Regions from separate parts of the Streptomyces sp. NPDC047515 genome, predicted to be linked through region 1. Evidence: riboswitches for the same ligand, from Rfam matches in the RefSeq annotation. Region 1 holds a riboswitch; each other region holds the start of a gene.
The links. A riboswitch is a leader RNA that binds a small molecule or an ion and turns the genes downstream of it on or off. The one in region 1 is predicted to bind cobalamin.

Region 1 (7,695 bases):
AGACCCGCGGTGGACTGCACGGCGCGACTGACGAGTTCCTCACCACCGCCGTGGTCATGGCTGTGTGACTCTTCGAGCGCGATGGCCGCGTCCACCCGGGACTCACCGAGCAGGTAGGCGACGAGCAGTGCGAGCGCGCCCGCGGCGAGGCCGGCCAGCATGCCGCGGACGAGCACTGCTCTGACAGATATGGAGTTCATGAGGTCTTCCCCTGGATCGGACGGTACGTCAGTGGCAGGGGAAACCGAGGAGATGGCGACCGTCGTGGACCCACTCGTGGACGCCCTCGCCGGAGATGACCGCGGTGGCGCCCTGTTCCGCGCCGACGAAGTACAGCAGTACGAGCATGACGATGCCGAAGAAGACCGCCCAAGGGGCAATGGCCTTTAGGGAGATGGGGGTGATCGCCGGTACGACGGTGGCGGGGGCAGCACTCTGTGCCATGGCAGAACCTCCTGAGGGAACACGCGTCCCGATTGTGGTGCCTGGGACGAAGGTGCCGGGTCTGACTTCCCGTACGGGTACGGGTACACAGTGGCGCGACCGCGCCGGATTCTCACCGGACTTCCGTCACACCTTCGTCATGTCCGTCGGACGATACCTCCTGGGGGCGGGCAGGGCCACGGTGCCGTCGGCGGGGCCGTGACGCCCGCATGCCAAGGTGAGCGCACGCGAGAGACCACAGTTCAGGGAGTTGACCGGGCCATGACGGTACAGGTGATGTTGATCTCACCGGCGCTCAACGCCGCGCTGCGCGAGGCCCGCTTCGACGACGATGCCCCGCTGGACGCGACCGGCGCCCGGCTGGCCCGCGCCGCCGCGGCGGCGGTGCCCTCGGCCGACCGGTATGTGCGCGGGCCGTCCGAACGGTGTGCCGGGACCGCCGACGCGCTGGGGTTGCGCACCGGGCCCGAACCCGCGCTCCGTGGCTGGGACATGGGCAGATGGAGCGGGCGGCAGCTGGCCGAGGTGAGCGGAAGCGAGCCGGACGCGGTGTCGCTCTGGATGACCGATCCGTCGGCGGCTCCGCACGGCGGCGAGTCGTTGCTGGAGTTCTGCGCCAGGATCGGCGGCCTGCTGGACGCGCTCGAGTCCGGGGACGGCGAGGAGGGCGGTCGTGTGCTGGCGGTCGTCGAGCCCGCCGTGGTGCGGGCGGTGGTCGTACGGGCGCTCGCTCTGCCGGCGGAGGCGTTCTGGCGGCTGGATGTCGCCCCGCTCACCCTGACCGGGCTCAGCGGCCGGTCAGGACGGTGGAACCTGCGCTGCGGTCAGCCGCTGTACCCCGCTCCACGGAACCGACTTCCTCGGTCCGTCACCACTCGCCGGGACAACTGAGGTGCCGGCAACCGTGGTCAGCGCATAGTCTGTTGGCGCAGCTGGTTCGCCCTGTCCGCCAGACAGACGCGTCGCAAGAGGGAACCCGGTGGGAATCCGGGACTGCCCCGCAGCGGTGAGTGGGAACGACCGCCGTCATCAAGCACTGGGTCCGAGACGGGCTCCGGGAAGCGACGGCCAGTAGGTGTCTCGTACGCGAGACGCGCCCACGAGTCCGAAGACCTGCCACTGCCCGTGCGCGCCGGACGCGCACGGTGATCCCGGTGACCTCGTGGGCGGGTCGGCGTACGGATCGGGCAGGGCACGCGCGTCGGCACGACGCGGCGGTTCGGTCCGGTCCGCCCTTCCTTCGCGCCTTCGACACGTCCCGGGGTCGTACCAGGACACACGCTCGCGAAGGAGAGTCCCGTGACCAGCAAGTCCGCAGCCGCGGCAGCCCGTGCCACCGTGTACGGCTATCCCCGCCAAGGGGGAGACCGGGAACTGAAGAGGGCCGTCGAGGGGTACTGGAACGGCCGCGTCACCGCGGCCGGCCTGCGGGAGACCGCCGCCGGCCTGCGCCGCGCCAACTGGCTCCGGCTCGTCGACGACGGCATCCACGAGGTCCCGACCGGTGACTTCTCGTACTACGACCACGTACTGGACACCAGCGTGATGGTCGGTGCCGTACCCGCCAGGCACCGCGACGCCGTCGAAGCCGACAGGCTGGACGGCTATTTCGCGATGGCGCGCGGTACGCAGGACGTGGCGCCGCTCGAAATGACCAAGTGGTTCGACACGAACTACCACTACCTGGTGCCGGAGCTCGGTCCCGACACCGTCTTCACCGCCGACTCCGCCAAGCAGGTCGCGGAGTTCGAGGAGGCGCTGGCCCTCGGGCTCAGCCCCCGGCCGGTGCTCGTGGGCCCGGTGACATATCTGTTGCTGGCCAAGCCCGCTCCGGGCGTCGCCGCCGACTTCGAACCACTGACCCTGCTCGACCGGCTGCTGCCGGTGTACGCGGAGGTGCTGGCTGATCTGCGCGCGGCCGGCGCCCGGTGGGTGCAGCTCGACGAGCCGGCCCTGGTCCAGGACCGCACCGCGGCGGAGCTCAGCGCCACCGCACATGCCTACCGCTGCCTCGGCGCGCTCGCCGACCGGCCGCGACTCCTCGTCGCCTCCTACTTCGACCGGCTCGGCAAGGCCCTCGGCGTTCTGGCGAAGGCGCCGGTCGACGGACTCGCGCTCGACTTCACGGGCCCGGCGTCCGCCAATCTGCCGGATCTCGCCGCGGTCGGCGGTCTGCCGGGCAAGCGGCTGGTCGCCGGAGTCGTCGACGGCCGCAACGTATGGATCAACGACCACCAGCGGTCCCTGGCGACGCTCGGCACCCTGCTCGGTCTCGCCGACCGGGTCGATGTCGCGGCCTCCTGCTCCCTGCTGCACGTTCCCCTCGATGTGAACGCCGAACGCGACCTCGATCCGCAGGTGGCCCGCTGGCTGGCCTTCGCCCGGCAGAAGTCCGCCGAGATCGCCACCCTGGCCAAGGGGCTCGCACAGGGCACGGAGACGATCGCCGCCGAACTCGCCGCCAACCGTGCCGATCTGGCCTCGCGCAGCCGATCGGCGCTCACCCACGACCCGGTGGTACGGGCACGGGCCGCGGCCGTCACGGAGTCCGACGTACGCCGCGAACCGTCGTATCCGCGGCGGGCGGCGGCCCAACGCGAGCGCCTGCGGCTTCCCCCGCTGCCCACGACCACGATCGGTTCGTTCCCCCAGACGGCCCAACTGCGCACCGCACGCGCCGATCTGCGGGCCGGACGCATCGACACCGCCGCGTACGACAAGCGGATCGAGGCCGAGATCCAGGAGGTGCTGGCGTTCCAGGAGAAGGCGGGTATCGATGTGCTGGTGCACGGCGAGCCCGAACGCAACGACATGGTGCAGTACTTCGCCGAGCGGCTCACCGGCTACGTCGCCACCGGGCACGGCTGGGTCCAGTCGTACGGCACACGCTATGTCCGGCCGCCGATCCTGGCCGGGGACGTCTCCCGCCCGGAACCGATGACGGTCCGCTGGACCGAGTACGCGCGGTCGCTCACCGATCGGCCGGTCAAGGGCATGCTCACCGGTCCCGTCACCATGCTCGCCTGGTCCTTCGTCCGCGACGACCAGCCGCTCGGCGAGAGCGCCCGCCAGGTCGCCCTCGCGCTGCGGGACGAGGTGAACGACCTTGAGACCGCGGGTGGTTGCGTCATCCAGGTCGACGAGCCCGCCCTGCGCGAGACACTGCCGCTGCGGGCCGCCGACCACGCCGGGTATCTGGACTGGGCCACCGAGGCGTTCCGGCTGACCACCAGTGGTGTCCGTGCCGACACCCAGATCCATACGCACATGTGTTACGCGGAGTTCGGCGACATCCTCCGGGCCATCGCCGACCTGGATGCCGATGTGATCAGCCTGGAGGCGGCCCGCTCCCACATGCGAGTGGCCGACGAGCTGGCTTCGGCCGGCTATCCGAGGGAGATCGGCCCCGGCGTGTACGACATCCACTCCCCCCGGGTACCGAGCACAGGTGAGGCGGTCGCCCTGCTCCGTAAGGGACTCGAAGCGATTCCGGCCGAACGGCTGTGGGTCAATCCCGACTGCGGCCTGAAGACGCGGGGCTGGCCCGAAGTGCGCGCCTCGCTGGAGAACCTGGTCTCGGCGGCCGTCGAGGTACGGGCGACGGTGGCCGGCACCGCCCACTGACCCGGGGCGCGGTCCGGGACGGGCGCCCGTCCCGGGCCGCGCACAGCACACCTCCGTGCAAGAAGTGTGGTCCGTACCAAAGTCTTGACCGCATCTTGGTTCACTTCTTAAATCGCATACGAACGAAGCCTTCTCCTCCGTTCCCCTTCGGTGACCTGGTCGGTGGGACGGCAATGTCTACCAGCGGCGCACACCCGCCGATCTCGGGGGGGCCTGGGTGTTCAACAAGCTACTGGCCCGGCGACCCCGACGGCGGCACCTCGTTCCCGCAGCAACTCGTCGTCGACCATGTACGGGTCACCACCAGCGATCTCCGGCCGCCGGTCTGACCGCCCCGCCCGGCTCGTCCCACCGGTCACCCCGCGTCCTCGCCAGTGGTTGCCGGCTGTGCCGACGGCGGGGCGACCGTCGGGACGTGCACCGGCCGACGTACGCGCCGCCGCATGGCGTGTACGTCGTCGCGTCGCCGGTGTCCGGGCCGGAGCTCACTCGTCCCGGTACGTCTCCAACAGGCGCAGCCAGATCTCGCTGATCGTCGGGTAGGAGGGGACGGCGTGCCACAGCCGGGCGATGGGGACCTCGCCTGCGACCGCAACCGTCGCCGAGTGCAGCAGTTCACCGATGCCCGGTCCGACGAACGTGACACCGAGCAGGATCTCCCGGTCGAGGTCCACAATCATGCGAGCACGGCCCCGGTAGCCGTCCGCGTACAGGCCGGAGCCCGCCACGGCGGCGAGGTCGTGGTCGACGGCGCGTGCGCGGTGTCCGGCCCGCTCGGCCTCGGCGAGGGTGAGACCGACCGAGGCGGCCTCGGGGTCGGTGAAGACGACCTGGGGGACGGCCGCGTGGTCGGCGGTGGCGGTGTGGGCGCCCCAGCGGTCGGTCTCCAGCAGCGGGACGCCCGCCGCGCGGGCGGCGATCGCGGCGCCCGCGATGCGTGCCTGGTACTTGCCCTGGTGCGTGAGGAGCGCGCGGTGGTTCACATCGCCGACCGCGTAGAGCCACGTGGTGCCGTCGACGCGGCAGCTGTCGTCGACGGTGAGCCAGGAGCCCGGCGTCAGGCCCACCGTTTCGAGACCGAGGTCTTCGGTGCGCGGGGCTCGGCCGGTGGCGAAGAGGATCTCGTCGGCCTCGACGCGTTCACCGTCCTCCAGCTCCACGACGACGGGCCCGTCCGGAGCCGTTCGCCGTACTGAGGTGGCGGAGACTCCGGTACGGATGTCGGCGCCCGCCTCCGTCAGCGCCCGCGCGACCAGCTCTCCCGCGAAGGGTTCCATCTTCGGCAGGAGTCCCTTGCCGCGGATCAGCATCGTCACCCGGGAGCCGAGTGCCTGCCAGACCGTGGCCATCTCGGCCCCGACCACGCCACCTCCGACGATCACGAGGCGGCCGGGCACCTTCTTGGCGCTCGTCGCCTCCCGGCTGGTCCAGGGACGGGCCCCGTCGACGCCGGGCAGGGCGGGTACGACGGCACGGCTGCCCGTGCAGACGGCGACGGCCTGCCGGGCGGTGAGCCGGTGCTCCGTGCCGTCGGGGGCGGTGACGGAGACGGCCTTCTCGCCGGTGAGCCGGCCCTGGCCGCGGTAGAGGTCCGCTCCGGTGCCCTCCAGCCAGGCGACCTGCCCGTCGTCCTTCCAGTGCGCGGCCTGGTCGTCGCGGTGGGCGAGGACCGCCGCTGAGCCCAGCGGTCCCTGTACGGCGTCGCTGAGGCCCGGGACACGGCGCGCGTCCGCGCGGGCGACGACCGGACGCAGCAAGGCCTTGCTGGGCATGCAGGCCCAGTACGAGCACTCGCCGCCGACAAGTTCCGTCTCGACGACCGCCGTGCTCAGTCCGGCGGCCCGCGCCCGGTCGGCGACGTTCTCACCCACCGGACCCGCTCCGATCACCACGACGTCGTACTCGGTATTGAGGGATGCATCTGTCATGAGGACAGTCTGATCGCGGGTGTGCGCGGCGGCCACATGGGCAGGCGGAATAGCGCAGGTCCGGGCACCGTTGTGCCGGACAGGTCCGAGCGGGCACAGGAAGAGGTAGCAGAGCATGAGCACCATAGAGCTCACCAAGGAAAACTTCGATCAGGTCGTCAGCGACAACGAGTTCGTCCTGATCGACTTCTGGGCTTCCTGGTGCGGCCCGTGCCGGCAGTTCGCGCCGGTCTACGACGCGGCTTCGGAGCGCCACGACGACCTGGTCTTCGCCAAGGTCGACACGGAGGCGCAGCAGGAGCTGGCGGCGGCCTTCGAGATCCGTTCCATTCCCACGCTGATGATCGTCCGGGACAATGTGGCCGTGTTCGCACAGCCCGGCGCGCTGCCGGAGGCGGCGCTGGAGGACGTCATCGGGCAGGCCAGGAAGCTGGACATGGACGAGGTGCGCAAGTCCATCGAGGGGCAGCAGAAGGAACAGAAGTAGGCTCCGCGCGCGCAGAAGCGGGGTGAGGGGCCCGGTCGACGGCCGGGTCCCTTTCCGTGTCCGGAAGCGGCCCGCCCGGTCAGCCGTCCGCGTCGATCCCGGCGTCGCTCCGGGTGTTCCTCCCGGCGCCCTGCTCCTTGATCCGGACCGAGAGGCCGTAGTCCAGCTCGGCACCGTCGACCAGCAGGGCCTCAACCGTGTGGGTCGCCGTGTCGATGTCCGCCACGATGCCTTCGCCCGCGTACCGGGGGTAGCCCGATGCCCCCGTCTCTCCGGTCGCCGCCACGACCGCCGAGCGGATGGCACCGCCGGGCTCGACGGCGTCGGTGGTGTCCTCGGTGAATTCGGGGACCAGCAGGATCTCGTAGCTCTGCGGATGGCTCATGGTCCTGACGCTAGGCAAGCGGCGCGTGGTGCGCACGTTGCCGCTCCGTGCGGATCCGGCTCCTCAGCTGGACTCGCGGTGGACGGCTCCGGCCCGCAGCAGGTCGTGACGCACAGGGGCGCCGCCGGGGTGCCGCACCATTTGGTCCACGATGTCCGCGAGCGGCTCCGCCGTGGCCAGTTCCATCCGCACGGTGCTGAGCCGGGGCCGCAGCAGTCTGCCGAGCATCAGGTCCTCGGCACCGACCACGGCCGCCTCGCGGGGCACCTCGACACCCGTGTCCTGAAGGGCCCGCATCAGAAGCATCGCGTACTCGTCGTTGTACGCGAACACGGCGTCGAGGCCCAGGGTGCGCCAGCGGGCGGCCAGCCGGGCGGCGGACTCCTCGTCGTACCGCAACGGCAGGGGGTCGATACGGGCTCCGTGGCTCCGTGCCGCCTGCTGGGCCCCGGCGAGCCGGGGCTCGGCGAACAGGGCGAGGCCGGTTTCCTCCGGCATGACCACGCCGATGCGACGCCTGCCGCGCTCCAGCAGATGTCCGATCGCCCGGATGCCGACCTCCCGCTGGTCCACGACCAGCGCGTGGGCACCGTCCACCGGTCGCGGGCCGAGCGTGATGACGGCCTTGGCTCCCGATCGCCTGAGTACCGCTATGCCTTGCGGGGTGAGGGCGATCGTGCCGGGCACGATGACGGCGACGGGGCGCAGCTCGGCCCAGACCCGGGGCGCGTCGTCGGCGTCCAGGCTCGTGCTGCCGTACTGGACGACGGTGTAGTCCAGGCGTCGCAGCCCTGATTCCAGCTCGTGGAAGAAGTGGTGGTGGAGCG
Region 2 (7,695 bases), on a different contig from region 1:
TCGCCGCATGCCAGCAGACCCTGAAGGAAAACCGCCCACCATCACGCCGGTGCGGGTGGTCATCGCCCTCTGTCTCGTCGCGCCGTTCGTGGCGATGCTCTGGGTGAGTTCGTACGCGAAGGTGGACCCCACCTTCATCGGCATCCCGTTCTTCTACTGGTACCAGATGCTCTGGGTGCTGATCTCCACCGCGCTCACGATGATCGCGTACAAGCTGTGGCAGCGTGACCAGCGCGCCCGCAAGGGGGGTGCGTCGGCATGAAGGACGGCGTGAACGGCGTCGCGCTCGGCGTCTTCATCTTCTTCTTCCTGGCCGTCACGGTCATGGGCTTCCTGGCGGCGCGCTGGCGCAAGGCCGAGAACGAGGCCAGCCTCGACGAATGGGGCCTGGGCGGACGGTCGTTCGGCACCTGGGTCACCTGGTTCCTGCTCGGCGGCGACCTGTACACCGCGTACACCTTCGTCGCCGTGCCCGCGCTGATCTACACGGCGGGCGCGGCAGGCTTCTTCGCCGTGCCGTACACGATCCTCGTGTACCCGCTGATCTTCACCTTCCTGCCGCGGCTGTGGTCGGTCTCGCACAAGCACGGGTACGTCACCACCTCGGACTTCGTCCGCGGACGCTTCGGCTCGAAGGGGCTGTCGCTGGCGGTCGCCGTCACGGGCATCCTCGCCACGATGCCGTACATCGCCCTCCAACTCGTCGGCATCCAGGCGGTGCTGGACGTGATGGGCGTCGGCGGCGGCGAGAACACCCACTGGTTCATCAAGGACCTGCCGCTGCTGATCGCGTTCGCGGTGCTCGCCGCGTACACCTACTCGTCCGGTCTGCGGGCGCCCGCGCTGATCGCGTTCGTCAAGGACGGGCTGATCTACCTCGTCATCGCGGTGGCGATCATCTACATCCCGATCAAGCTCGGCGGCTTCCACGACATCTTCGCCAAGGCGGGCGAGGCGCTCTCGCAGACCAACCCGAAGACCGGCAAACCGCACGGCGCGCTCGCGCCGGGCGAGGCGGGCCACTGGGGTTACGCCACCCTGGCGTTGGGCTCGGCGCTCGCGCTCTTCATGTATCCGCACTCGATCACGGCGACGCTCTCCAGCCGCAGCCGCAATGTGATCCGGCGCAACACCACGATCCTGCCGCTGTACTCGCTGATGCTGGGCCTGCTCGCGCTGCTCGGCTTCATGGCCATCGCCGCCGGGATCAAGGTGGACAACGGGCAGTTGGCCATCCCCCAGCTGTTCGAGAACATGTTCCCCGACTGGTTCGCGGGCGTCGCGTTCGCCGCCATCGGCATCGGCGCCCTGGTGCCCGCCGCGATCATGTCGATCGCCGCCGCGAATCTCTTCACCCGCAACATCTACAAGGACTTCCTGAAGCCGGACGCCACCCCGGAGCAGGAGACCAAGGTCTCCAAGCTGGTGTCCCTGCTGGTGAAGGTCGGCGCGCTCGCCTTCGTCCTGACCATGGACAAGACGGTCGCGATCAACTTCCAGCTGCTCGGCGGGATCTGGATCCTCCAGACGATGCCGGCCCTGGTCGGCGGCCTGTTCACCCGGTGGTTCCACCGCTGGGCGCTGCTCGCGGGCTGGGCGGTCGGCATGGTGTATGGCACGGTGGCCGCGTACGGGGTCGCCAGCCCGACCCAAGCGCACTTCGGCGGTTCGTCCAAGGAGATTCCCGGCATCGGCGAGATCGGCTACATCGGTCTGACGGCGTTCGTGCTGAACGTGATCGTGACGGTGGTGCTCACCTTCGTCCTGAACGCCGTGAAGGCACCCGCCGGAATCGACGAGACCGCCCCGGGCGACTACACGGCCGACGCGGGCGACCCGGACGTCCAGGTGGAGCTCCCGCCGGCCACGGCCGGAGCGCCGGGCGGCGGCCACTGACGACCGCTCCGACACCGGCCGACGGCCCGTCGAGCCCCCTTCTGCGGGGCGCGGCGGGCCGTCCCTGCGGATGGGGCCGGACGGCCCCGGAGAGGGCCGCACAGCTCGTTCTGTGGGCTTGACCCGAGTCGGCCGACACAACATGTGGGGGCTGCCTCATCGGGCGGCCCCCACATGTATGCTCATGCTCGCTGTCGCCGCAGGGGAATCCGGTGCGAATCCGGAACTGTCCCGCAACGGTGTGTTCGGTGCGCTTTTGCGCACCCCCGAGTAAGTCCGAGGACCTGCCGACAGCGCATCCGGCTCGACCGAACCGGATGCCAGACGTCCGGGCCTCGCGGATGGGCCGGTGGACGCCGTACGGAGTGCTGCCCCGCTCGGGCCCGCCTCTGCCCGGCTGCCCCCCGTTCCCCGCCGGCCCCGAGCCGAGCGAGGGAGAGCATCACGTGACCATCGCGCCAGCCGATCCGGCTTCAGTCGCCGTGTCCGAAGCGGCCGAGTCCGAGGGGACCGCACACGACGGACCGGGGACCGCACTGCTGCGGACCCTGACCGACCTCACCGTCGATCTGCCCGACACCGACCCCGGTCGTGTCGCCGCCGCCGCGCTGCGCGGACGCAGCGCCCGGTCGGACGAGGCCGAGCTGCGCTCGCTGGCCACCGAGGCCGCCGCGGGGCTGATCTCCGAGGACCCCGCCTACTCCCGGCTCGCCGCCAGGCTCCTGACCCACGCCATCGCGGACGAGGCGGCCGGCCAGGGCGCGGTCTCCTTCTCCGCGTCCGTCGCCGTCGGACACCACGAGGGCCTGATCGCGGACCGTACCGCCGAGTTCGTCGCGCTGCACGCGGACGCCCTCGACGCGCTGGTGGAACGCTCGCTCGCCGCCGGCGCCGACGACCGGTTCGGCTACTTCGGGCTGCGGACCCTGCACAGCCGCTATCTGCTGCGCCACCCGCACACCCGCCAGGTCATCGAGACGCCCCAGCACTTCATGCTGCGGGTCGCGGCCGGGCTCGCCGAGAACGGTTCGCGGCGCGCTCTGGACGAAGTGGCCGCGCTGTACGGGCTGATGAGCCGGCTCGACTATCTGCCCTCCTCGCCGACCCTGTTCAACTCCGGTACCCGGCACCCGCAGATGTCCTCCTGCTACCTGCTGGACTCCCCGCTCGACGAGCTCGACTCGATCTACGACCGCTACCACCAGGTGGCGCGGCTCTCGAAGCACGCGGGCGGCATCGGGCTCTCGTACTCCCGCGTCCGCGCCCGCGGTTCGCTGATCCGCGGTACCAACGGGCACTCCAACGGCATCGTGCCGTTCCTGAAGACGCTCGACGCCTCCGTCGCCGCGGTCAACCAGGGGGGCCGCCGCAAGGGCGCCGCCGCCGTCTACCTGGAGACCTGGCACGCGGACATCGAGGAGTTCCTGGAGCTGCGCGACAACACGGGCGAGGACCAGCGGCGTACGCACAACCTCAACCTGGCGCACTGGATCCCGGACGAGTTCATGCGCCGGGTCGACGCGGACGGCGAGTGGTCGCTGTTCTCGCCCGCGGACGTGCCCGAGCTGGTCGACCTGTGGGGCGACGACTTCGACGCCGCGTACCGGGCCGCCGAGGCCAAGGGGCTGGCCCGCAAGTCGATGCCGGCCCGCGAGCTGTACGGCCGGATGATGCGTACCCTCGCGCAGACCGGCCAGGGCTGGATGACGTTCAAGGACGCTTCCAACCGGACCGCGAACCAGACCGCCGAGCCGGGCCGCGTCGTCCACTCCTCGAATCTGTGCACCGAGATCCTCGAAGTCACCGATGACGGCGAGACGGCCGTCTGCAACCTGGGTTCGGTCAACCTCGGCGCGTTCGTCGCCGAGGGCACCATCGACTGGGAGCGGCTGGACGCCACCGTCCGGACCGCCGTGACCTTCCTCGACCGGGTCGTCGACATCAACTTCTACCCGACCGAGCAGGCCGGCCGCTCCAACGCGAAGTGGCGCCCGGTCGGCCTGGGCGCGATGGGTCTGCAGGACGTCTTCTTCCAGCTGCGGCTGCCGTTCGACTCCCCCGAGGCGCGCGCTCTCTCCACGAAGATCTCCGAGCGGATCATGCTCGCGGCGTACGAGGCGTCCTGCGAGCTCGCCGAGCGGTCGGGCCCGCTGCCGGCCTGGGCCGAGACGCGTGCCGCGCGCGGGGTGCTGCACCCCGACCACTACGACACGGAGCTGAACTGGCCGGAGCGCTGGGACGCGCTGCGCGCCCGCGTCGCGAAGAGCGGCATGCGCAATTCGCTGCTGCTCGCCATCGCGCCCACGGCGACGATCGCCTCGATCGCGGGTGTGTACGAGTGCATCGAGCCGCAGGTCTCCAACCTCTTCAAGCGCGAGACGCTCAGCGGTGAGTTCCTCCAGGTCAACGCGTATCTGGTGGAGGAGCTGAAGCAGCTCGGCGTCTGGGACGCGCGGACCCGCGAGGCACTGCGCGACGCGAGCGGCTCCGTGCAGGGCTTCGCCTGGATCCCTGAGGACGTGCGGGCGCTGTACCGCACGGCGTGGGAGATCCCGCAGCGCGGACTGATCGACATGGCGGCGGCCCGTACGCCGTTCCTCGACCAGAGCCAGTCGCTGAACCTCTTCATGGAGACGCCGACGATCGGCAAGCTCTCCTCGATGTACGCGTACGCCTGGAAGCAGGGGCTGAAGACGACGTACTACCTGCGCTCGCGCCCGGCGACCCGGATCGCCCGTGCGGCCTCCGGCCGGACCGCGGCCAGCGCCCCCATCCCCGTACAGCAGGCTTCGACGCCCGACGCCGACGCGATCGCCTGCTCCCTGGAGAACCCCGAGTCCTGCGAGGCCTGTCAGTAATGAGCTCCACCAACTCCGAGAAGTCCGCGCTCGTCAAGAACCTGCTCGACCCGGGTTTCGAACTGACCCTGCGGCCCATGCGCTACCCGGACTTCTACGAGCGCTACCGCGACGCGATCAAGAACACCTGGACGGTGGAGGAGGTCGATCTCCACTCCGACGTCGCCGACCTCGCGAAGCTCTCCCCCGGCGAGCAGCACATGATCGGCCGGCTCGTCGCGTTCTTCGCGACGGGTGACTCGATCGTCTCCAACAACCTCGTACTGACGCTGTACAAGCACATCAACTCCCCCGAGGCGCGGCTGTATCTCTCGCGGCAGCTCTTCGAGGAGGCTGTGCACGTCCAGTTCTATCTGACGCTGCTGGACACCTATCTGCCCGATCCGGACGACCGTGCCGCCGCGTTCGACGCGGTCGAGGAGATCCCGTCCATCCGCGAGAAGGCGCAGTTCTGCTTCAAGTGGATGGATTCGGTCGAGAAGATCGAGCGGCTGGAGACGAAGGCCGACCGCCGTCGCTTCCTGCTGAACCTGATCTGCTTCGCGGCGTGCATCGAGGGGCTGTTCTTCTACGGCGCGTTCGCGTACGTCTACTGGTTCCGCTCGCGGGGTCTGCTGCACGGTCTCGCCACGGGCACCAACTGGGTCTTCCGTGACGAGACGATGCACATGAACTTCGCGTTCGAGGTCGTGGACACCGTCCGCAAGGAGGAGCCCGACCTCTTCGACGACGAGCTCCAGCAGCAGGTCACCGACATGCTGAAGGAGGCCGTGGCGGCCGAGCTGCAGTTCGGCCGTGATCTGTGCGGTGACGGTCTGCCGGGCATGAACACGGAGTCGATGCGGCAGTACCTGGAGTGCGTGGCCGACCAGCGGCTCACGCGGCTGGGCTTCCCGGCGGTCTACGGCTCCGAGAACCCGTTCTCGTTCATGGAGTTGCAGGGCGTGCAGGAGCTGACGAACTTCTTCGAGCGCCGGCCGTCGGCCTATCAGGTGGCGGTGGAGGGCTCGGTCGCGTTCGACGACGACTTCTAGGTCTTTCGGTTGGATCGGGCCGGATCGGCAAGCCCGGCGTGATCCAGATGAAATACCCCTAGATCCTGGCCCAGCTTCTGAGGTAGGGGCGCCGCGCGACCGTGACCGGTTGCGCGGCGCCCGTCGTTTCCGGGGGCGCGTCCCCCCGCGCCCGTTCCGCCTCCCGCAGTGCGCGGTCGATGCGGCGCTCCCTGGCGAGTCCGGCCAGGGTGGGCAGCAGGACGAGGACGAAAAGTACCGCTATGCCCAGGACGTTCAGGAATGTGTTCATGGCTCTACTCTCGTCCGCGCGAGCGGATTCCGGCAGTGGCAGGACTGTCATGGACCATCGAATTACTGCCACACTGGCATCATGCTGAAGAATGTTGCCGCCCTGTTGCTCGACGAGGTCCATCCCTTCGAGCTGGGCGTGCTGTGCGAGGTCTTCGGGCTCGACCGCAGTGACGAGGGCCTGCCGGTCCACGATTTCGCCGTGGTCTCCGCCGAGGGCCCGGTGCTGCGGACCCACGCCGGATTCACCATCAGTACGCCGCACGGCCTCGACCGTCTGGAGGAGGCCGACCTCATCGCCGTGCCGGCCGGCAGCCACTACATCGCACGGGACTACCCCGAGGAGCTCCTCGACGCCCTGCGCAGGGCCGTGGACCGGGGCGCCCGGGTGATGAGCGTCTGCTCCGGGGCCTATGTGCTCGGAGCGGCCGGGCTGCTGGACGGCCGCCGCTGCACCACCCACTGGCGTCATGCCGACGAACTGGCTCGTCGCTTCCCACGGGCGGTCGTCGAACCCGATGTGCTGTACGTGGACGAGGGCCCGGTCATCACCTCGGCGGGCACGGCGGCCGGGATCGACGCCTGTCTGCATCTGGTCCGGCAGGCGTACGGCCCCGATGCCGCCAACGCCATCGCCCGCCGCATGGTGGTGCCGCCGCACCGCGACGGCGGGCAGGCGCAGTACATCAAGCGGCCGCTGCCCCGTACCCGGTGCGACACGGTCGGCGGAACCCTGGCCTGGATGGAGCGCCACCTCGACCAGGAGATGACCGTGGAACAGCTCGCCACCCAGGCGCACATGTCCCCGCGCACCTTCGCCCGCCGCTTCCAGCAGGAGACCGGCACCACTCCTTACCGCTGGCTGCTCCGTCAGCGGGTGCTGCTGGCACAGCACCTCCTGGAGACATCCGACGAAACGATGGACACGATCGCCGGGCGCACCGGCTTCGGAACGGCTGCCGCGCTGCGCCATCAGTTCGTACGATCGTTGGGTACCACGCCGAACGCGTATCGCCGCACCTTCCGTGGCCCCGGAGCCATGACCGAAGTGGCGTGATCCCTGACAGATCTGACGTCCGATCCTTGCGGCGGCCCGCACCGGTGACATCGTGCTGCGCCAGGACCCGTCCCTGAGGGGTTCGCTGGGCGCGGAGGGCTATCGGCTCGACGTCGGCGACCGGGTCACGGTCACGGCCGCAACCTCCACCGGCGTCTCCTACGGTTCGCGGACCGTCCTCCAGCTGCTGAACGACGACGGCCGCGCCGCGCGCGGTTCGGCGACCGACGTGCCCGCGTACTGTGAGCGCGGGGTCGGAGTGTGCGCCTGCTACATCAACGTCTCGAGCCCGTGGTTCGAGCGGCTGATGAAGGACATGGCGTCCCAGAAGCTCAACCAGCTGTGGATCGAGGCCAAGGTCAGGAGCGACACCGACCCGGCGTCGGCGTTCTGGCGCTACTACCCGAAGCCGCAGGTCCGTACCCTGGTCGCGCTGGCGAAGAAGTACCACATCGAGCTGGTGCCGGAGATCAACTCCCCCGGCCACATGGACACCTACCTGGAGAACCATCCGGAGCTCCAGCTCAAGGACAGGAACGGTATCGCCTCCCCGCCCCGGCTCGACATCTCCCGGCCCGAG
Region 3 (7,695 bases), on a different contig from region 1:
GAGCCGCTGACGGTTTCACGGATTCCGGAGAGCTCGACGGCCTGACGGTGTACGACAACACCGGCGAGAAGATCGGCAGTGTGGGCCGGGTGTATGTCGACGACAACACCGGCCGCCCGGACTGGATCACGGTGAAGACCGGCCTGTTCGGCATGAAGGAGAGTTTCGTGCCTCTTGCGGGGGCTCGTCGTGTGGGCTCCGACCTGCACATCTCGCATCCGAAGGACCGCGTCAAGGAAGCCCCCCGGGTGGACGCGGACGCGCATCTGTCGGTCGCGGAGGAGGAAGAGCTCTACCGCCATTACGGCCTGGCCAGAAACACCACCGCCAGGCTCAGTGGCCGTGCGGACACCGGGAGGACGACGTCCGGGACCGGCACCACGGCCATGGGCGCGGCAGGAGCCGCCGGAGCCGGGGCCAGGGGCGACGCCGGGACCCCGGCACCCGGCACCCCCCGGGCCACCACGTCGCGGACGAGCGGCCTGGCCGGCGCGGGCACCGGTACGGGCGCGCGCGGCGACGCCGGGACGGCCGGCACGGCCCGTCCCCTCGTCGGCGCCGGGGCGGGTTCCGAGCGGTCCGCCGCCGACCTGGGCGGCAAGGAGGAGCTGATCCGCTCCGAGGAGCAACTGCTCGTCGGCACCGAGGAGTACGAGAGCGGCAAGGCCCGCCTGCACAAGTACGTCGTCACCGAGAACGTCACCAGGACGGTTCCGGTGACGCACGAAGAGGTGCGGGTGATTCGTGAACCCCTGCAGCCCGGCGAAAGGGCGGCGGCGGGGCGCTCGGACATCCGTGAGCAGGATGTCGAGGTCACCCTGCATGCCGAACGTGCCACGATGCGCAAGGAGACGGTGCCGGTCGAACGGGTCCGCATGGAGACCAAGAGGGTGACCGAGCAGAAGGAGATCTCCGCCGAACTCCGCAAGGAGCAGATCGACTACGCCGACAGCAAGGGCATCGGCGACAAGGACATCGGTGGCAAGGACGCGGGCGGCGAGTTCGGCCGGGGACGCCACCGCTGACCCCCGCACACCGTGGCGTACCGCCACGGTGCAACCGCGAGTGAGGGGCGGACCCGTGTGTGCCGGGGTCCGCTCTCTCGCCGTCAGTGGCCGGGGCGCCCGGGCACGAAGCGCACCGACGGCCGCCCGTCGGGGCCGTCCGGAGCGACCCGCGCGCTGACCCGGTAGACGTCGGCGATGAGTTTCTCGGTGATCACGTCCGAGGGGGTTCCGGCGGCCACCACACGCCCCTGCTTCATGACGACGATCCGGTCGCAGAACATCGCGGCCAGGTTGAGGTCGTGCAGAGCGATCACACCGGTGAGGGGCAACGAGGCGATCAACGACATCAGTTCCAGCTGGTGCTGGATGTCCAGGTGGTTCGTCGGCTCGTCGAGCAGCAGTTCACGCGGTTGCTGGGCCAGTGCGCGCGCGATCTGGACCCGCTGCCGCTCACCTCCGGAGAGGGTGTGCCAGGACTGGTCACCGCGGCCGGCGAGACCGGTGCGCTCCAGGGCCTCGCGCACCGCTTCCTCGTCCTCCCGGCCGGGCGCCGCCCAGGCCCTGCGGTGCGGGATGCGGCCGAGTCGCACCACATCCAGGACGCTCAGCTCGACCTGGGTCACGGCGTGCTGGTCGACCACGGCGACCCTTCGGGCCACCGTTCGGCGGCCGATCTCGTCGAGCCGCCGGCCGTCGAGGGTGACCACGCCCGTCTCCGGGACGAGGACTCCCGCGAGCACCCGTAGGAGAGTCGACTTGCCGGACCCGTTCGGCCCGATCAGCCCGACGGTGGCGCCGGGCGGCGGGGCGAGGTGGACCCCGTCGAGTACGAGCCGGCCGCCCGCCTCCCGGCTGACCCGCTCGGCCCGCAGCCCCGGGGTGACTCCGCCCGTCATGTGATCCTCCGGGTGCGGTAGAGGACCAGGACGAACGCGGGCACGCCGATCAGGGCGGTGACGACGCCCACCGGCACCTCCTGCGGGTCGAGGACCGTCCTGGCCAGGGTGTCGACCCAGACCAGGAAGACGGCCCCGGCCAGGGCGGTGAGCGGGAGCAGCCGCCGGTGCCCGGAGCCCGCGAGCGCACGGGCGGCGTGCGGCAGCACCAGACCGACGAAACCGATGGCGCCGGCCGAGCTGACGAGCGCGGCGGTCAGCAGCGCGGTCGTGCACAGCAGCACGATCCTGGTGCGCGCGATATGGACGCCGAGCGCGGCGGCTGCCTCCTGGCCGAACGCGAAGGCGTCGAGTGTGCGGGCGTGTCCCAGGCAGATCAGCAGCGTCACCACGAGAACGGCGGAGCAGATCCACACATCGATCCAGCCGACTCCGCCGAGCGAGCCCAGCAGCCAGAACAGCACCCCGCGGGTCTGCTCGGCGTCGGCGGAGGTCATCACGACGAAGGAAGTGAGTGCGGAGAACAGCTGCATGGCCGCGACACCGGAGAGGACGACCCGGTCGGTCGTGCCGCCCAGGGTGTGGCTGAGCAGCAGGACGAGGGCGAACGAGCACAGGGCGCCGATGAACGCGCCGGTCGAGATCGACACCGCTCCCCCGCCGACACCGAGGACGACGACCACGACCGCGCCGGTCGACGCACCGGAGGAGACGCCGAGGACGAACGGGTCGGCGAGCGGGTTGCGCAGCAGGGACTGCATGACGGTGCCGCACACCGCGAGCCCGGCACCGCACACCGCGGCGAGCAGGGTGCGCGGCATGCGCAGGTTCCAGACGATGCCGTCCCGGATCGGCGTGAGCCGTGACCGGCCCCAGCCGAGGTGGGAGGCCGTCGTGGACCAGACGTCGGCGACGGAGATACGGGCGGGGCCGATGGTGACGGCGATCGCGACGGACAGCACGAGCAGCGCGATGCCGCAGGCCCACAGGATTGCGCCGCGCAGCTTCCGCGGGCCCGTCGCACCGCGCGCGCCGGCCGCGGAGGTCCGTGACGCCTGCGGGGCCGCGGCGCGTCCGGTGTCCGTCATCCCGCGAGCCCGAAGGCGCGCAGCCCGGCGGCGACGCGTTCCACACCCTCGACCGTCCGGATGGACGGATTCATGGCCTGGCCGCTCAGCAGGACGTAACGCCGGTGCCTGACGGCGTCCATGTTCTTGGTGACGGGGTTGGACTCCAGGAACTCGATCTTCTTGGCGGCGCTCTCGGCGGTCTGTGCCTTGCGGGTCAGGTCACCGATGACGAGGACGTCGGGGTTGCGGTCGGCGACGGTCTCCCAACTGATCTGGGGCCATTCGTCCCGGGTGTCGTCGAAGACGTTCTTCGCGCCGAGTTCCCGGGTGATGATGCCGGGTGCTCCGCAGCAGCCGGCCAGGTACGGGGCCTTGGAGTCGGAGAACCAGTAGAGGAGGGTGGCGTCGGAGGCGTCGACGCCGTCGGTCGCCTTCTTGACCCGGGCCCGCAGTTGCGCCACGAGCCGGTCGCCGCGCTCGGCCACGCCGAACACCCCAGCCAGTTCGCGCACCTCGTCGTAGACGCTGTCCATGGTCAGCGGCTCGGTACGGGCGCCGTCGCCGCTGCCGCTGTTGTCCTTGCCGGTGCAGTCGGCGGGCGAGACATAGGTGGGGACCCCGAGTTCCTCGAACTGTTCGCGCGGGGCGACGCCGCCCTTGGCGAGCGTCGACTCGAACGACGCGCTGATGAAGTCGGGTTCCTGGTCGAGGACCTTCTCCGAGGAAGGCCGGTTGTCCGCGATCCTCGGGACCCCGGCGTTGGCCTTCTCCAGACCCTTCATCACCGGGTCGGTCCAGGTCGCGGTGGCGGCCAGCCGGTCGGCGAGGCCGAGGGAGAGCAGGATCTCGGTCGATCCCTGGTCGACCGATACGGCGCGGTGCGGTGCGGATTCGACGGTGACGGTGCGTCCGCAGTTCTTCAGCGTCACCGGGTATCCGTCGATGAAGCCCGACTTCGCGGCGGGGTTTCTCGCTCCGCCGCCGCATGCGGTCAGCAGGACGAGTCCCGCCGAGAGCACGGCCATGGTGCGGACAGAGCTGGATATGGACGGCACGGAGTCCCTCTGCGTCTCTGGGCCCATACGCGGAGCCCGTTGTACGGCGTCCTGCGCCCGGTACCGGACCGCAGGTGCCAGCAGGTCTTCGGACTCGGGTTCCTGCGGACGGGACGCCTTCCCAGGGCACCCGAGGGTGCTCCCAGTGGCCGTGGCCCCGCCCGTCCCCCTCACCGCTGCGCGTCAGTTCCGGATTTTCACCGGATTCCCTGACTCCTTCGTGGAGTTCGACTGGCTCCGGCAAGCTATCACGGGCCTCTGCGCAGCTCACGGGCGGTGTGGCAGGTGGTGCGCCGGGCCGTTTCCCGTCGCACCACCTGCCTGGTGCCTACGGGCGCTGAAGAGCGATCACGGCGTTGTGTCCGCCGAACCCGAAGGAATGACTGACGGCACGCCGGATGGGCTGCCGCAGCGGAGACTTGGTGACGCAGTTGATGTCGAATTCGGGCGCCGGGGCGTCCAGATTGGCGATCGGCGGCACGACTCCGCGTTGCAGCGTCAGGACGGTCAGTCCGGCCTCGATCGCCCCGGCCGCCCCCATGCAGTGTCCCAGGACGCCCTTCGAGGCGGTGACGGGCGGCCGGTGCGGGTAGACCCGGGCGATGAGGGCGGCCTCGGTGGCGTCGTTGACCGGAGTGGCCGTGCCGTGTGCGTTGACGTGCTCGACGTCCTTTGCCGCCCAGCCCGCGTCGCGCAGCGCGATCTCCACCGCCTGCCGGGCCACCGCGCCGGACGGATGCGGACTGATGGGATGGTGGGCGTCGGTGGTGGCCCCGGTGCCCGCGACCAGCGCCCGCGGTGCCGCTCCTCGGGCACGGGCGTCGTCCGCCCGTTCCAGCACCATGACGGCGGCGCCCTCGCCCATGACCAGCCCGGCCCGGTCGGCCGCGAAGGGCCGGCACTGCCCGGCAGCGTCGCCGTCCCTCCGGGCCCCGGCCCCGGACCGGGCGAACCCGGCCATGGCGGCCGGATAGACGATCGACTCGGTGGCTCCGGCGATCGCGATGTCGCACTGGCCGGTGATCAGCAGATCGCGGGCGACGGACAGGGCCGTGACGCCGGACGAACAGGCGGTGCACGGCGCCATACTGGGACCGGTGGCCCGCAACTGGATCGCGATCTCGGCCGCCGGCATGTTCGGAATGGTGAGCAGGATGCCCGACGGCGAGGTGGCGTCGGGTCCGAGCCGGTCGAGCACGACGGCCTGCTCGGTCAGTGAGGCGGAGCCCCCGCTGCTGGTGCCGACGACCACCGCGACCCTGCCGCCCTCCCACTCGGCCGGGTCGAGCCCGGCATCGGCGACCGCCTCCCGGGCGGCGAGAACGGCGAACTTGGTGTACCTCCCCATCCGGAACGAGGTGCGGCCACCGATCACGCCGTCCAGATCGATTCCGTCGACGGTGCAGGCGAAGTCGATCGCGCAGCCTTCGAGCGCCGCGACGGTACGCACCGGTGAGATTCCGGCACACACACCTTTCCAGGTGGATTCGGTGTCGTTGCCGACCGGGGTGATCATGCCCAGGCCGGTGACGGCGATGACGGGCCTGTTCATCGGGCGTTGCTCATCGGTGCCGCGCCGCTCGCCGACGCCCCGCCGCCGGCCCCGTCGATGAATCGTGTGATCTCGGCCAGGGTGGCTCCCTTGGGGAGCCTGTCGAAGTCTCCCCGGCCACCCAGCGTCTCCCTGATGAGCACGGCGAACTCGGCGACGGCGAGGGAGTCCATCTCCAGGCTGTCCATCGTGGAATCCGGGCGGATCTCGGCGGCGGGCACTTTGAAGGTGCGCGTCAGAACCTCGGTGATCTTGGGATGAATCGCACTCATGAGCTTCCTCTCCATCATTCGGTACGACTGCCGGCGACGGCGGGGGCACCGTCCCGACGCCGAATCAACTCGGTGACGTGCCTCCAGTTACGCCTTGTGCCGAACCGATTCACCACCGCCCTGCCGCGGCTGCGTGAACCACCGGGCCAGGGCGGCTGCCGTACCCCAGAAGACCAGCAGCACAGCGCGGACACCGAGGGCTCCGGCCGCCTCCCGCACCGAGCCGGATCGCACGGCTGTTCCCGTTCTCGTCACGGCCCTCACCGTTCCCCCCGAGCCGCCACCCGGTCCCCGTACGGCTGCCAGCCGGCCCCCGGGTCGTCGTACGCCTCGATGTAGTCGGCCCCCGCGATGGGCCAGTCGGCGAGCAGTTCCGGCGGCAGTGCGAAGGAGTCCACGAGGGCGGGCAGCTGAGCGGCGACTGCGGTGATCAGCCGGTCAACGGCGTCCGGCAGATCATTTACCTGATTCACCGTCAGATGCCCTGCCGCCAGCAGATCACCGCTGTTCCGGGAGATCCGGTCGAGTGCGAACAGCCTCTGCAGGTCGACCAGTCGCTCACGGGCGGGGCCGTCCGGAAGACCGGTCGCCGCGTCCGCGTACGCCTCGGCCGCCTGGCACTGGGCGTACGCCTCGACACCACGCAGGGCCGGCCCGGACGCGGCGTTCCACCGACCCAGCGGATCACCGTGCGGTGCGCGGCTCATCCGCTCCCTGGCCCGGTCGAACCAGATCCCCTCCAGGGCCGCCAGGAGCCTGCCGAGGAACCGGGGATCGTCGAGGTCGCCGGATTCCCCGCCGGAAGGAGCACCCTGGCCGGCCGGTTCGGTGGCGAAGAGCATTTCCGCGGCGGCCTTGGCGTGGATGGCCAGGTTGTCGCCCTCGGCCGTGATGGCGCCTTCCACCCCGGTGATGAGTTCACTCATGCCGTTGTGCTCCAAAAGCGCCTGAGCACCGCACCGTTCACGGCACTCGACGATCACGGACCGGGCCTGCCAGGTGATCCACCCCTTGGCGACGGCGACCAGTCGTTCCGCCGCTTCGTGGTCCGGACCCGATTCGTCCACCCGCGCCTCCCAGCGGTCCAGGGCCCGGCGGTGCAGCAGGCTCATCGCGAAGACGGTGGCCATGGCACGGGCGAGCGGGCCGTGATGGCTGCGGTGGGCGATCACCGGCACCTGACGGGATCCGCGGGGCCCGGAGATGTACCGGTGGCCGCCGTAGCGCACGGCGACCGCGAGCGTCGCGCGCGCGGAGCCGACCGCGCAGGCGCTCATGGAGATCTTGCCGGAGGTGACGCGTCCGATCGACGCGAGGAGGCGGCGCCTGCGGTTGCCGACGGCGCTGCTGAACTCGCCGTCGTCACCGATCCGTCCATGGTCCCCGCCGAGCAACGCCTCGCGTGCCACGAAGACCCCGTCGAAGGAGGTCAGGCAGTGGTCCACCGGGCTCCCCGTGCGCGTGGGAAGCCTGCGGACCCGTACACCGGGCAGGGCCCGGACGGCGTCGGTGAGCGGTACGAGGAAGAGGAAGACCCCGTGATCGGTGCCGTCGGCCAGCAGGCGCGCGGCCACGAGCCCCGTCTTGGGCCCGCCCGCCGGACTGGTGTTGGGCATGAACTTCTGGGCGCCCGCATGGGGCGTGCGCAGAACGAACCCGTCGCGTTCGCGGTCGTAGGCGGCCGTGGTCTCGACGGCCGCCGCGTCGTTGCCGTGTGCCACCTCGGTGCAGAGAAAAGTGCCGACGCTGCGCAGCCGCAGGAAGTCCGACAGATCGCGCTGTCCGTCGCCGTCGTGGTCGAGGAGACTGCCGAGAAAGAGGTTGTAGTGGATGCCCGCCACGG

Region 2: another riboswitch for cobalamin. It lies ahead of ABZ826_RS02550 (ribonucleoside-diphosphate reductase subunit alpha); the one in region 1 lies ahead of metE (5-methyltetrahydropteroyltriglutamate--homocysteine S-methyltransferase).
Region 3: another riboswitch for cobalamin. It lies ahead of ABZ826_RS34695 (ABC transporter substrate-binding protein); the one in region 1 lies ahead of metE (5-methyltetrahydropteroyltriglutamate--homocysteine S-methyltransferase).

What each region holds. Positions count from the first base shown of each region.
Region 1 covers NZ_JBEYTM010000008.1:147,159-154,853, reverse strand. Annotated here, with positions in the region: gene ABZ826_RS09605 (CbtA family protein) at 1-200, opposite strand, end outside; gene ABZ826_RS09600 (CbtB-domain containing protein) at 229-444, opposite strand; adenosylcobalamin (AdoCbl) riboswitch at 490-583, opposite strand; gene ABZ826_RS09595 (histidine phosphatase family protein) at 706-1,335, shown strand; cobalamin riboswitch at 1,361-1,580, shown strand; gene metE (5-methyltetrahydropteroyltriglutamate--homocysteine S-methyltransferase) at 1,744-4,068, shown strand; partial or broken gene ABZ826_RS09585 (1,3-beta-glucanase) at 4,235-4,379, shown strand; gene ABZ826_RS09580 (NAD(P)/FAD-dependent oxidoreductase) at 4,554-5,996, opposite strand; gene trxA (thioredoxin) at 6,112-6,483, shown strand; gene ABZ826_RS09570 (hypothetical protein) at 6,563-6,868, opposite strand; gene ABZ826_RS09565 (LacI family DNA-binding transcriptional regulator) at 6,932-7,695, opposite strand, start outside.
Region 2 covers NZ_JBEYTM010000002.1:251,259-258,953, forward strand. Annotated here, with positions in the region: gene ABZ826_RS02540 (DUF3311 domain-containing protein) at 8-262, shown strand; gene mctP (monocarboxylate uptake permease MctP) at 259-1,896, shown strand; cobalamin riboswitch at 2,068-2,203, shown strand; gene ABZ826_RS02550 (ribonucleoside-diphosphate reductase subunit alpha) at 2,343-4,754, shown strand; gene ABZ826_RS02555 (ribonucleotide-diphosphate reductase subunit beta) at 4,754-5,788, shown strand; gene ABZ826_RS02560 (hypothetical protein) at 5,847-6,059, opposite strand; gene ABZ826_RS02565 (helix-turn-helix domain-containing protein) at 6,141-7,115, shown strand; gene ABZ826_RS02570 (family 20 glycosylhydrolase) at 7,138-7,695, shown strand, end outside.
Region 3 covers NZ_JBEYTM010000072.1:15,818-23,512, reverse strand. Annotated here, with positions in the region: gene ABZ826_RS34710 (PRC and DUF2382 domain-containing protein) at 1-1,025, shown strand, start outside; gene ABZ826_RS34705 (ABC transporter ATP-binding protein) at 1,109-1,903, opposite strand; gene ABZ826_RS34700 (iron chelate uptake ABC transporter family permease subunit) at 1,900-2,991, opposite strand; gene ABZ826_RS34695 (ABC transporter substrate-binding protein) at 2,988-4,028, opposite strand; cobalamin riboswitch at 4,090-4,279, opposite strand; gene ABZ826_RS34690 (beta-ketoacyl-[acyl-carrier-protein] synthase family protein) at 4,357-5,580, opposite strand; gene ABZ826_RS34685 (acyl carrier protein) at 5,577-5,852, opposite strand; partial or broken gene ABZ826_RS34680 (acyl-CoA dehydrogenase) at 5,940-7,695, opposite strand, start outside.